One region of the Lentibacillus cibarius genome, then DNA from elsewhere that is predicted to be linked to it. Evidence: riboswitches for the same ligand, from Rfam matches in the RefSeq annotation. Region 1 holds a riboswitch; the other holds the start of a gene.

Region 1 (7,486 bases):
TTGGAAAATGAGACGTGGGTATTGCGGGAATTCGGCTCCGGTACTAGAGAGGCGGCGGACAGTGTTTTTCAGCGCCATAACATGTCACCGGATAAAATTATGAACATTGGCAGCACGCAACCAATCAAGGAAGCTGTTAAAGCCGGTCTGGGAATTAGTTTATTATCCCAATGGGCTATCCAAAAAGAGCTGCAACATGGTGATCTGCAAATTGTCGAGGTAACAGGATTGCCTTATAGAAGACGTTTTTCAATTCTTACGACATCACCCTTCCAAACAAAGGCACTGCAAGTATTTATTGATCTGCTGCGTTATAATAAAGAATTGACCGCATTTAAATCAGATCGTGACAACTAAACCAGTAAAGTGTAATGAGATGCAACCAGTCAGGCATCCAGAGCGACTTTATAAAGAGCACCATTCCGGGCGGAAAAGTGCTCTAATACATCATTTAATCATTCGAAACACAAGCGGTATGCGGTAGCGTACTCCATTATTAGCTTTAAATAATGCAATGATGGTAAATACAAATGCCAAAATGCCTACAACCGGTAGTAATACAAAGCCAATCAGCAATATAACCAAAATACCACTAATAATGGAATAAACCGTAAACGATAAGAAGAAGTTAAAGTATTCCTTGCCATGATAATCAACAAAATCCGATTCGTCCCGTTTAAACAACCAAATAATTAATGGACCAAGCACAGGGAAGAATATACTGACTAAATAGATCAGCATCGCAAACATCCGTTCATCTTTTTCCGGCATTATTTCTCACCTCCCTTTTTATGATTATATGACACACCTTTGGACTCGTTTTAGTTCGGAAGTACATCTCCCCCCTTTTTCTAGTAGCTTAATCATTCGTCTAACGTCATGGTTATGTGCTATACTCTTTCATATTGCCTGCTAATTCATTTAGCGTATACCAGACAATAAGGTGAGGTTTCCATGCAAAAAGTTACCGTAATCTTGGTTGGCTTTGCAAGCGGATATTTGTTCAATCTTTTGCACATACCTGCAGGGTGGTTATTGGGCGCAATCTTTGTCGGGGCCATTTATCGTCTCTTCATAGCTGAAATAACGTTTCCACCGCTGCTCTTTGACACAGCACTTGCTATTATTGGTGTCAGCATTAGTTTATCCATCGAGATCTCCATGTTTCAACAAGTTGCCGGTTTCCTATTACCACAGCTTGTAGCCCTTGTGACACTTTTCGTTGCTTGCTTTTATTTAGCAAAGATTCTGGATAAGTTCTCTAACCTTGATACCAAGACCGCCCTGTTTTGCTGCTTGCCAGCGGGAGCTTCCGTGATGATTGCTCTAAGCAGAGCGTATAAAGCAAAGCTGAGTATTGTTGCCGCGTTTCAAAGCGTACGGATTATGATGTTAGTCTTTACCATCCCTCTTATTGCCGGGTATATTTCACCACTGCTGGATACAAACAAAGTTGATCATAGTGGCCTGGAAACAGCAGCCGAGAACAGCATACCAATGTGGGGCGCTATACCAGTATATATCCTCATTGTCATCGCAGCACTAGTACTTGCTGTTAAATGGACAATCCCGGTGCCTCGTTTATTTACGCTATTATTCTCGGTTTTTTCATTCATTCATTTGTCATTTCATTACCTGCGATGCCTGATGTAATGGTTGGCGGGGGAATGGCTGTACTTGGCGTTATTATTGGGGCTCGTTTTGACCGGGAATCGTTAGTGGAGTTTAAACATATTGGTTGGACCGGATTAGGAATATTGGCTTCCTTCTTTGTCCTTACTTTTCTAACGACGTTTATTTTCTACCTGATGACACCACTGAATTTTACAACTAGTTTACTTGCCATTGTGCCAGCTGGTGCACCACAAATGGCTTCGGTAGCGGCGCTTCTGGATCTGGATGCCAGTATCGTCGCAGCAATGCAAATTTCAAGGCTTGTTGTTATTATTATCGCAGTGCCATTGATTGTTCCCTTTCTTGTCAAACGAACGAGACAGCTATCTTAGTATGAAGCAAATGAATGGACAGATGAAGTCATGATTGGAGGATTATATGAGCGATCGAAATAAAGGTATCATTTTATTATTAATATCTGCATTCGGTTTTTCCCTGATGGCGGCGTGTGTTAAGTTGTCAGGCGAAGTACCAACCGTGCAAAAAACACTATTCCGTAATGCAGTCTCGATGATCATCGCCTTTGGATTTGTCCGACATTATAAGGAACGCTTATTTGGCAAAAAAGAAAATCAAAAATTTCTCATGTTGCGCTCTGCCTTAGGCGCCGCTGGAATCGTATTATATTTTTATGCAATTGACCACCTTGTATTATCCGATGCAGACATGCTGAATAAAATGAGTCCGTTTTTAACGATTGTTTTTGCAGCACTTTTCTTAAAAGAACGCGCAAGGCTTTTTCAAACGATGGCAATTATTATAGCATTCATTGGCACGCTTTTCATTATTAAACCGGAATTTTCCGTGGAAACTATTCCATATATTGCCGGTATTTTCTCAGCGGTTTTCGCCGCGGGTGCCTATACTGTTTTACGCGTGCTCGGTAATAAGGAGCAATTTTATACCGTTGTCTTTTATTTTTCCTTTTTCACCACCATGATTCTGCTTCCGTTTGTCATCATTTTTTATGAGCCAATGACATGGCAGCAGTGGGTTTATTTGCTGGCAGCAGGAATCTTTGCAACCGTTGGACAGTTCGGTATTACAGTAGCCTATAAATACGCACCGGCAAAAGAAATATCAATTTTCTTCTATTCAACAGTCGTTTACTCGGCACTGATCAGCATTGTCCTATTCGGGCAAGTTCCTGATTTATTAAGCGTTCTAGGTTATATCACCATTTTCGGTGCATCCTTCTACATGTTTTTAAAAAATAATGAGGAACACAGGAAACACCAGCACACGAACGCATAAGTGCTGGTGCTTCGTTTAATTTTATGTATACTCTCCCCACACCCTACAGTTGAAACAGGCCAGCACTCATCATACCCTCATGACAATTCCACCCAAGTTACTATGCATTTAACTATGGTTAGCTATGGTCTTTTTTGATATAATAAATTAAAACTAATCTTAGGAAAGAGACGGTTTTCAATATGAAGCTATGGAATAAATATAAACAGACTTCTTTCGTCATTAAAATGGCAATTGGATTTTCTTTTGGTATCCTGGCAGGCATTGTTTTCGGTCAGCAAGCAGAAGTCGTACGCCCGCTTGGAACATTGCTTATTCACTTGCTCAGCTTGATTGCAATACCAGTCATATTTCTCACCGTGGTGCTTGCTGTTGATAAGATGAACGTTACACAGCTTGGCCGAATGGGTGGTAAATTAATCCTATATTATATGACGACAACGGCTTTAGCGGTATTCATCGGACTTGGGCTTGCCTTATGGATCAATCCCGGGGAAAACTTATCATTGCCTGATACAAATGTAGATAAACCGGATACACCGGGTTTTTCGGAAATTCTATTAAAAATTGTCCCGAAAAATATTTTTGAAGCATTTTCTTCCGGGGACCTAATGGCCATTTTGTTTATTGCCGTTATTATTGGGATTGCCATCTCTAATATGAAGTTTTCTAGTGATAAAAAAATGCAGGAATATGGAAACCAGTTGGATACTGTTTTTGCCGCACTTAATGAAATGTTTTATAAAATCCTGTCAGGGGTGCTTTTATATGCGCCAATCGGGGTCTTCGCCATAAGTGCGTCCACTTTCGGGAGCCAAGGCTGGTCTACATTCCAATCCCTACTGAAATTTACAGCCGTCTTTTATATTGGCGTCGCGGTGCTTTGGGCAGTCGTGTATTCAGCGTTTCTGAAGTTTTCAGGTACACGCGTGGGGCACTTTTTCAAGCAGACAAAAGAAGCGTATGTCACCGCCTTCTTCACGTCAAGCAGTATTGCCTCCCTGCCTATTGCTATTGATTCGGCAAAAAAAGCGGGGATTTCGGAAACGACAGCCAACTTCACGCTTCCGCTAGGGGCTGTCTTTAATTCCGATGGCGGCGCGTTAAGAATGGGAGCTTCTCTTGTATTTGCAGCGAATGTAACGAATCTCAACCTTGCACCTGCTGACTTTTTACTAATTGTTTTAATTGGTACATTGTTGTCGATCGGGACAGCGGGAGTTCCAGCTGCTGGTTTGGTTACGTTATCTGCTGTCTTAAGCATGTTCGGGCTTCCGCTGGAGATTGTCGCATTAATTGCTGGCGTCGATGTCCTTATTGGCATGGCCGGTACAGCGTCGAATGTGATTGGTGACATTATCGGATCAGCTGTCGTGGACAAATCAGAACGAAAACGTGCAGCATAAACAAACGAGGCACCAGGGACATTCATAACCGTTCCGGTGCCTCGTTTTTGCTGCCTGTAGATTAACTTTGCGAATTGGCGATTACTATCAAAAGCAATCTTATTCCCTCTTGACTTTTATCCTAATTAGATGTAGCATGTATTTCATAACAATAAAATATTTCAGATTTCTTATCCAGAGAGGTGGAGGGACTGGCCCTTAGAAGCCTCGGCAGCAGACTTACCCAAAAAGTACTGTGCCAATTCCAGAAGCGTAATGCTTGAAGATAAGAGGAGACGCTAGGTTACTGTGCATATTTAAGCCTCTTCTTATTTTAAGAAGAGGCTTTTTAATATGATAAAAGTTAGAGGAGGAATACGAATGAAGCGCAGTTTGGAACAGCGATTGCAGGAAGGAACAGTTATTATCGGGGAAGGGTATTTATTTGAATTGGAGCGCAGAGGGTATTTACAGGCTGGTTCCTTTGTGCCAGAAGTTGCCCTAGACAATCCGGAAGTTTTAAAACAAACGTACCGGGACTATATGAATGCAGGCTCTGATGTCGTTTTGGCATTTACATATAATGCCCACCGCGAGAAAATGCGGATTATCGGTAAAGAAGAATTGCTGGAACCGCTGAACCGTCATGCCATCCGTCTAGCAAAAGAGGTGGCTAAAGAGCACCCCACAGAAGAAGCGCTAGTTGCCGGCAATATCTCAAATACTAATATTTTCGATCCAGAAGATCCCGCTTCCAAAGATGCTGTGCGAAGCATGTTTGCCGAAATGGTTTCTTGGTGCAAGGAAGAAGGGGTCGATTTCATTAACGGCGAAACCTTCTACTATTACGAGGAGGCACGCATTGCACTGGAAGAAATCCAAAAACAAGACTTACCAGCTGTTATTACATTCGCGATGATGGGTGAAAATATTTTACGAGATGGTTATACCGTAGAAGAAGGCTGTCGCCTGCTTTCGGAAAAAGGGGCACTTGTCGTTGGTATGAACTGCTTCCGCGGACCGAACACGATGCAGCCATATTTGGAAAAGATCCGGGAAAATGTGAACGGCTATGTAGCAGGCCTGCCGATACCATACCGGACAACCGACGAACATCCGACATTCTTTAATTTGCCTGATGGCGGCTGTAGTTGTCATTTACCGTTAGAAACCACATTCCCGACAGCACTTGATCCTTTATACCATAACCGTTATGAGCTAGCCGAATGGGCGAAACAAGCAAAAGATATCGGCTTGAATTATATCGGTCTTTGTTGCGGAGCTTCCCCTGCCATGCTGCGCGCTGTAGCAGAAGCAGTTGGCGTAGAAGCAATCAACTCCAAATACTCTCCGGATATGGAGAAACACTTCCTGTTCGGAAAAGACGAAACCTTAAAGAAACATAATGTCGCATATCGGACAAAGGCCTAACCAACAATCTCATCGGGAAACGCTATCGAGGCTAAAGCGTTTCCCGATAGTTTTGCTCGCGATTAGTACGTGATAATCATCAGGATGAAAGCCAGCAAGTTCAAAGCCTAAGGAATGTCCCAATCCTGCACAAGCCTTCGCAACACGCGCGCTTTTTCCTGCCGTTTTTGATACCACATAAATAAAACAGTAATGCCAAGCACAACCAGGCCACAAAGCGTGTATAGGGTCTGATAGCCATAACCTGCTACCACAAGTCCCCAAACGAATGATCCAACCGCAATCCCACCATCAAATAACATAAAAAAGGTAGCCGTTGCCTGACCGCTCCGTGAATGGTGTGTTGTCTGAATTGCCATCGTTTGAAAGCTTGGTAACAACGTGCCATATCCTAAACCAATCAAACCAGCGGATAACAGCAGCATTGCCGCTGTCGACGTAAAACCAAGCACAATAAGACCAACCGCAAAAATAAATAAACATGGAATAATAACATAATTAGGACCTTTTGTATCAAACGTTCTACCGAAAAATGGTCTTGTGCAAATCATTACAATGGCAAAGACTAAAAAGAAATAGCTTGCCGTCGCTGCCAAACCAATCGCATCGGCATAAACCGAAATAAACGAGATAACACTGGCATAAACCAACGCCACCAAACTGCTGATAGTGGCAATCGGCAATGCTTTTGGTTCGATTAAATCCGTTAACGTTAATTTTTTTGATGCAAACGGATGCGCCGGTTCCAAGTCAGCCGGCACATGCACCACAACAGCACAAATAAGTCCGATCACCATTAAACCGCTCATTATCAAAAATAACAATGAAAATGTACCAAATTGTAAAACGGTTAGCCCAATAAATGGGCCAGCAACAACAGCCAAATTCATCGCCATCGCAAAATAGCCAAGCCCCGCACCACGTCGTGCCGGTGGAATAACATCAGCAGCAATCGCCCCCGTTGCAGTAGTCGCCACACCAAATGTCAAACCATGCACAAATCGTAAAATCAATAGCGGGATAAATGACCCCACACCAACATAAACAAAACTCGTAACCGTAAATAGGGCCACACTTATAATAAGTCCCCGCTTTTTCCCGATTTTATCTAAAATGTTTGCGGAGAACGGTCTAATTAAAATCGCTGACACAAGCATGGTGGTTACAATTAACCCACCTTGTGCTTCAGATCCACCCAAATTTTGAATGACATAGATTGGTAACGTCGTTAAAAACGTATAATAAATCATAAATACCATAAATTGCGTCATCGATATCCCAATAAAACTTTTCGTCCAAATTGGTTCTTGCATTGCCTTTCCCATGTAATCCCCCCTGTAATCACGACTTTTACTATTTACACATTCCAACCCACTGTATCTTAAGTAAATAAATACATTCATAACATATTACAGATTAATTGTAGGATTGTAAAGATGATATCGTGTCACTTTTGATGATAGAAACCCCTTTAGAGAAACATCCAAAGGGGAAACGATAATATATTTTAAATCTACAAAGTAAAGCTGCTAACCATCCCTTTTTTAACACACAGTTATTACCGAACAACTAATACCGGAACTTGCGAATGATGAACAACATAGTGACTGACGCTCCCTAAAAATTCCTTAATACCTGTCAGTCCTCTGTTGCCAATCACAATCAAATCACAAGCCTGGTCGGCCGCATGTTGTAAAATGGTTTGGGGTGCTCTCCCTTCCACAGCATAATAATCTATATGG
Region 2 (7,486 bases), 1.8 Mb from region 1:
AAAATGGGGTTTTTCATACTCGCTTTGCTTTTATTTTGGCTAAAGACGTATATTATATATCTGTCAGAGTTTAATTTAGGCGTCAACAATTTACTGCAACATTTTTTACTATTTATTAATCCGTTGAGCTCGGGACTAGTGTTGCTTGGTCTCGCGTTATTTTTTAAGGGAAATCGATTTGGTATCACGTTGCTGATTATTGATACACTGCTGACGTTGTTTATGTATGCTAATATCATGTTTTACCGTGATTATGATACCTTTATTACCATTCAAACGCTGATGCAAACGGAAAATGCCAGCAGTATTGGTAAAAGTGTTCTTAATTTATTTGAGTGGCATGATTTTTTGTATACACTGGATCTTATCGTTCTGGGAGTACTGTTTCGTAAATGGAAAACTGACTGGCCCGAGGTACATGTGAACTTGAAAAAACCTTTTGCTGTCCTGGCTTCAGGAGTTATTGTGTTCACAGTTAATTTAGGTTTAGCAGAGATTGACCGCCCGCAACTATTGCAGCGTGTTTTTGACAATAATTATATTGTTAAGTATTTAGGCGCGCCTAACTTTGCCGTGTTAAACACGGTTCAGACGGTGAAGGCCAGCGCGAAACGATCGATGGCTTCAAGTGACGATATAAAGGAAGTGGAAAACTATACGAACAAGAAATATGCTGAACCGAACGCCGAATACTTCGGGAAAGCAACGGGCAAAAACATTATCAAAATTCACTTGGAGTCGTTTCAGTCATTTCTGATTGATTATAAGCTGCACGGGGAAGAGGTAACACCGTTTTTGAATTCGCTTGTTCATGATAAAAGCAAGAATTTCACGTACTTTGATAACTTCTTTCACCAAACAGGGCAAGGTAAAACGGCCGACGCGGAATTACTGATGGATAATTCCCTGTACGGATTGCCACAGGGTGCTGCATTTGTTACCAAAGACACAAATACGTATCAGTCGTTGCCAGCTATTCTGGATCAAAAGCAGAACTATACAAGCGCCGTATTTCATGGGGATGAGAAATCATTCTGGAACCGAAACCAGATTTACAAACACTTAGGTGTGGACGAATTTTATGGTTCTAGCTACTATGACATGAGTGAAGAAAAGGTGGTCAATTATGGCCTGAAGGATAAACCTTTCTTTAAGCAATCCATGCCAGCACTTGAGAAGCTTGAAGAACAAGATGATCCTTTTTACGCGCACATGCTGACACTGACCCACCATTATCCGTTTTTATTGGATGAAGGCGATGAATCAATAGCACCTGCTGAAACCGGCGATGGTACGGTTGACCGCTATTTCCAGACAGCCCGTTATCTGGATGAGTCGCTGGAACAGTTTTTTAAAGACCTGAAGAAAAAAGGGTTATATGAGCATTCAGTCATCATGATTTATGGTGACCATTACGGCATTTCGGAAAATCATAATCGAGCCATGAGTGAAATCCTAGGTGAAGAAATCACGCCATTGAAAAATGCGAACTTGCAGCGGGTCCCCTTTATGATCCGTGTTCCGGGTGTTGACAGCCAAGGGATCAATCATGAATATACCGGTCAGGCGGATGTCATGCCGACGATGCTGCATCTGCTGGGAATCAATGCCGACAATTACATTCAGTTTGGTACGGATATGTTTTCTGACGAGCATAGAGACTTTGTACCGTTCCGCAATGGCAACTTTATGACCGAGGATTACAGCTATGTGAAGAATGTCTTTTACGATAATGAAACTGGAAAAGCGATAGAAGAACCGACCGCAGAAATGAAAGAATTACGGGATCAGGTCCATTATGAATTAAGCTTAAATGATGAAGTACTAAATGGTGACCTGCTTCGATTCTATGAACCTAGTAACGATTGGGAGCCGATTGATCCTAGTAAATACCAGTATGGAGAGTCTAATGAAGAAGAGAACCGATAGGATAAAAGAGCAAAAATAGCAAGAACCCGCTTCCCAATTAATGGGGAGCGGGTTCTTTGTAAGTAAGGGGCTTTGCGTAACTACAGCCGTATTCGTACTAAGATTATTCCTTTCCAAATGCGCTTACACTAGCTTCTTGCTAAATTAGCTACTTTTCCCCTAATCTGCTGCTTTTCTTCTTCCGGCCGGAAAAAGCGGATGGTAGCGATATAAAAGAACAAGATTGCCGCAAACATAAACAAACCAAACAAACCGTTTCGATAAAGCGGAGAAAAATAAATTATATTGACAAAACAACACACACCCCCTCCTATTAATCCAATATAAGCCAAGCAATCTGTTTTTTGCATAAACCAGTTTGCCTGACCGTCCATCAAGGTAACCACGATAATACTAACGATATTAATCGAACTCCCAATCCAGACGGGGTGAATTTGCAAGAAAAAGGCACTTGGATGCCAATCACCAAGGTAATACCATACTAAACCACTTGCAAAACCCGTGAATAGCGAAACGGCAACTGCACGCTTCGTAACGACAGGCCAGAATAGTGCTGCAATAACCGGTGCGAACGTTGCACTATTTCGTATCGTCCAAGCCAATACATTCCACCACGCAGATTGTTCCGTGCGCAGTAAGCCAAACACAATCATCAACACCGTTAAAAATAGCAATGAAATTTTGGTATAGGCGATCTGCTGATTTTCGGTTACAGCAGGTTTTATTGAACGGCTCACATCACGGCCAAGGCTGGTTGCCCCAGAGAACTGACAAGGACCTCCCCATCCCAGTGCACACGCCCATACACCTAGAAAAAATAAGCCAACAAGCGGTGCGGGGAGCACTTCCATTAAATACTGAGGAATGGCAATCAATCCCGTTTGTGCCCGGGGAACGATGACACTAGCCGAAATACCGAATAACACACCCCCAACGATGAAGGGGACAGCCATAAACCCAGCAATAATCAGTCCTTTTTGCCCTTCTTCCGGTGTCCGAGATGAAAGTGCCATCTGGAATGCAGCCTGAGCAAGGATAACGTTGACCAAGAAGGTGCCAAACCAGGCAACAATCACCTGCAATCCAACGTTGTCAAAGGTAAACATGGCCGGTTGTTCGTCAGCAAACGCAATTAAACCGTCTATCCCCGGATGAATGAAAAAAGCAATCACCCCAATGACGACCATCATTACAAATAAAATCATATTCATGGACTGCGTAAAAGCAAGCGACCACATTCCTCCCGCTTGCAGATAGATGAACAGCAAAATTGCAGTAAACGCAATCGATAGAGAAAGTGAAATACCTGTGAACACGTGCAGGGCCGAAGCAAACGCAATTGCCGTGGCAACTGACCACATCGGAAATGCAAACGCCGTAATTGACCCTGCAACTCCTTTAACCAGTCGCCCGTATGTATCACCAATAAGTCCGGAAACGGTAACTAACATTTTTTTCCGAAATGGACGAATGATCAAAAACGCAATGATAAAAATCTGCATCATTTCAGCAACCCCATACCATACAGCCGATATACCGCTTAAATACGATAACTCTAAAATAGAAATATAGGTGGAACCGGAAAATAATCCCGTTATGCAAAAAGCTACAATCCATTTATTGAAATTCCGACTACCAACAAAATAGCTATCCTGATTGGTCAAACGCCGCTTAGCGATTTGGCCGGCAATAATCAAAGCAACGGTATAACCAACCGTTAAGATAATAATCCATACACCATAGGATGTCATTGCAATCATCTCCTTTTAAACAAATCAATTTTCTAGATTAGTTAAAGCATTCCAGATTAAAAATTAAAAAACGAAATAAAAAAGCCCCCTTCCGATTATAAGAAGAGGACAGTACAGTTCCGGTGCCTCAACTTATCTTTCAGACCTTTGTCTGCTGGATTTGGCACAGTACTCAAAAGAGCCCGCTGCCGAGGTTTCAAAGGGCCAGTCCCTCCACCTCTCTGGATAAGAAGTTCACTTATTTAAATGTAGTAACACATAATTTACACGGTCTTGATGAATTGGTCAATAGTTAAATGAGTTTTTATTATAAATTTTTTAATAAATTAAATCACTAAGCAAGTTGTGATTGATATTTTAAAGCCAATGATTGAGTGCACTACCTATGGATCTATGTGCGGTTAGAGTGGTTTTTGCACTGGTACGTTTCATTTTCTTAAACAGAAAAAGTGTCATAAAAACACATATGACACTTTTTCCTATTGAGATTCGATTGTTATAGGGTAACATCTATAGAAGTTGAATAATACCGCAACCATGTTTCCCTTTTTCACATCTGTTATTGGTAATTACGCGGAATCGTTTCTTCCCATGTTTTACGGAAAATTTCCTCGCCATTGAGCAACGCAATCATGGTATTAGTCAAATAAAACGATGTAGCATCACTAGACATAGTACTGTCGGTGAGCAGCTTGGTATCCCAATCCTCACGGCCAACAGTCAATTCCCATTCACATCGAACATTAGCCGATAATGGATCACCGGACTTAATCGTGAACGTATTTTTATTTTTGCTGCCATGCCTGATGCCGTTCATCAGCAATCGGCGTTCCCCTTCATCCGAGTAGTCCTGCAATTGCCATGTATCCGTAACCGTGTCGTGAACAACATTACGTGTTCGTTGTTCGGCTCGTAAAATTTCCTTGTCGATTACTTGGGCCGTTTCCGGATTTTCAAATGAAATGCTAGCATCTGCCTCCGGTCGCGGCGTACGTATCGGTAAGGCTAATGTGGTTTCTTCACCGGTTAGCACATGCAATGTTACCGGTTCAGGCGACGGCCATGCTTGTGGCCAATACGTTGGTGCGAGAGAAAGTTCCAAGCTGTGTCCAGCCGGAATGTTCTGGCCTAGGGCATCCAACTTAACCGTTGCCTCATAAACTTTTCCGGGCTCGAGTGCTTCTGGGTGCTCATGGGACTGCAGATGATTTAAATTGAGCATGCCCCAGCTAATTAACGTCAACTCGCCGGTCGGAGCTTTATCACAAAGTTTGACAGCAACAAGTGCATTTGGCTGATCAGACGTGAATTTCATATGGAAGGTCGGTTCACCAAGTAAATCCACACCTTCTTCCAATGGATCCGTTGTAAATACAACCGTTTTACCATTTTCTAGACGTTGATCTGCAGGTAAATCCCCAGGCTCCCCAAACGGACAATAAACGCCTGCATACATCCCATGTTCCTGGACACTTGGCACAACAACTGTTTGCTCATCTGACGGGTTCTGTTGCAGTTTACCTTCTGCGTTCAGCCAATAATGACTTCTTGCTACTTGTGCGGATGGCCAGCTCTCATCGACAACCCATTTCCCTGGCCGTTCATCGTAAGTCACTTGCGGCAATTCACTATTTTGAATCCATGATATTAATTTTGGATCATCTTTCACGCCTGTATCGATGCCCTTAAGCCATTGATCCCACCAGCGCAGACATTCCTGTAAAAATCCAATAGTTGGCTCAGGAATGGCTACCTCAGGAAACTCATGTGCCCATGGTCCAATCAGCCCTTTAGAATAAGGTAGATTTTCCAATAGACGGAACACCCTATCTGTATACCCGTCTTGCCAGCCACTCACGGTAAAGACTGGTATATCCACCTTGGAATAGTCCTCATTAATAGACCCATGCTTCCAATAGTCATCTCTCGTCTGGTGACGCATCCATTCATGAACATATGGCGTTGTGTTTAAACGCTCCAGCCAATTATCCTTCCAACTATCGCCGACAACTTCCGGATCTTGCGGTCTTGCACTGTAAGCGAACATCGTAGACGCCCACCACAGCATATCTGATGCCAGTATATTGCCACCGCGGTAATGCACATCATCCGCATAACGGTCGTCAGTGGAACAAAGGGAGATGATTGCTTTTAACGCCGGATGCTGACGAGCGGCAATCTGCAAGCCGTTAAACCCGCCCCAAGATTTACCAATCATGCCGACATCTCCAGTGGCCCATGATTGCTGGCCGATCCAGTCGAATACCTCCAGGGCATCGTCATGTTCTTGTTTTAAATATTCATCCGGTAAATAACCATCCGAATTGCCGGTCCCCCGGATATCCACCCGAATGCTGGCATAGCCATGGCCGGCGAAATAAGGATGCCGGGCGGAATCGCGTATCGCGGTAAAATCATCTTTGCGGTAAGGCAAATATTCCAAAATAGCCGGAACCGGATGAGTCTCCGCATCAACGGGCAGCCAAATCGTTGCAGCAAGGCGGCTGCCGTCGGATAATGGAATCCATACATGATCCAATTTTTTAATTTCTCGTGGAAATTCTGTCTTCGTTGTTCGGTGGTCAGAATCTGCTATATTAAATACCATTGTTGTTTCAGCTCCTCCTAATGTACTGCAAATGCTTCCATCGGTTATCAGTAGAAAGATGGGAATTGTTCAACTATTTCTGGTCTGAGCGTTGTTTAACCACGTCCGTATTCGTACGTAATTAAATGTTGTTTTTCCGGAACGACAATATCGATAATACTTTTCCTAATAAAATACATCGTTCTCTTGGCTGCTTCTTCTTTGTGAAATTTTTCCTGAGATTAAGCAAATTCATCATCATGCCTGTCCAAATAAGCATCGTTAAGTCAGCGATGTATTCAAGATCTGGCTCTTTAATAAATTCCTCGTCAATTGTTTTATGAATAAATAACGAGCTTCTTTTTGCAATATCGTGATGCGCAATAATGGATTGTACCTCGTCGGATAAGTCAATCAGCTCATTTTCATAAACCTCATAATACATCTGCATCATTTCTTCCGGAATTACTCCAAGATTTTCAATGTATAAAAGATAATAGACTTCTGGAAAATGAAACGAATGACGACAAAAACATTCCCAAGCGTACAACCATTTTTCTACGGTGTTATTGCCTTTTTCCATATAATTTGGCAAATCATGTACATAAGAAGTGGTATAACGCATCGCTGCAAAAAATTTTAAATGGGACAGATCCCGAAAATAATTATAAGCAGTTGAACTTGTATATCCAGCTCGATCAGCAATTTCTCTTATCCTAATATTGTTCAGGCCCTTTTCTTCAATTAATTCTGATGCCGCATCCAAGAAATATCGCCACATTCGGGCAGTCTGAATCCTCTTTCTTTCATTGGCCATCATCAACTTTCCCTCCCATCCTCGCTTTTACATAACACAGACTTTGTGGCAACATACAAACTAGTCATACTTAAGCCAGACGCTTTTTCGTCTTGCGTTCAACTGTACCTAGTGCTAAATCAGCAATAATTGCTATGAGTGTAGCCGGTATTGCCCCAGCATAAATTTTGACGTCGGATTGCAAACTAATCCCCGAAACAATCTCCTTTCCAAGTCCACCGGCTCCAATATAAGGACCAATGGTTGCTACAGAAATCGCGATCACTGCTGCCAGACGCAATCCTGCCATCAAGTAAGGAATGGATAAAGGGAATTGAATCTTAGCCAGTAGCTGCAACGGCGTCATGCCAATACCTACACCGGATTCAATAATGCTATCATCCACTTCCCTAATGCCAACAT

What was found. Region 1 has a riboswitch for S-adenosylmethionine ahead of FFL34_RS14245 (homocysteine S-methyltransferase family protein). Riboswitches for the same ligand answer to the same signal wherever they lie in the genome.
Region 2: it holds a riboswitch for S-adenosylmethionine, as region 1 does, so the genes downstream of both, FFL34_RS05525 (sodium:solute symporter family protein) here and FFL34_RS14245 (homocysteine S-methyltransferase family protein) in region 1, are expected to answer to the same signal.

What each region holds. Positions count from the first base shown of each region.
Region 1 is NZ_VCIA01000001.1:2,900,117-2,907,602, reverse strand. It holds gene FFL34_RS14275 (LysR family transcriptional regulator) at 1-357, shown strand, start outside; gene FFL34_RS14270 (DUF4870 domain-containing protein) at 448-771, opposite strand; partial or broken gene FFL34_RS14265 (AbrB family transcriptional regulator) at 955-2,006, shown strand; gene FFL34_RS14255 (DMT family transporter) at 2,053-2,928, shown strand; gene FFL34_RS14250 (dicarboxylate/amino acid:cation symporter) at 3,111-4,334, shown strand; SAM riboswitch class I at 4,502-4,606, shown strand; gene FFL34_RS14245 (homocysteine S-methyltransferase family protein) at 4,695-5,744, shown strand; gene FFL34_RS14240 (MFS transporter) at 5,852-7,069, opposite strand; gene FFL34_RS14235 (universal stress protein) at 7,303-7,486, opposite strand, start outside.
Region 2 is NZ_VCIA01000001.1:1,140,078-1,147,563, forward strand. It holds gene FFL34_RS05520 (LTA synthase family protein) at 1-1,929, shown strand, start outside; gene FFL34_RS05525 (sodium:solute symporter family protein) at 2,058-3,680, opposite strand; SAM riboswitch class I at 3,810-3,912, opposite strand; gene FFL34_RS05530 (CocE/NonD family hydrolase) at 4,240-6,288, opposite strand; gene FFL34_RS05535 (TetR/AcrR family transcriptional regulator) at 6,410-7,087, opposite strand; gene FFL34_RS05540 (ABC transporter permease) at 7,155-7,486, opposite strand, start outside.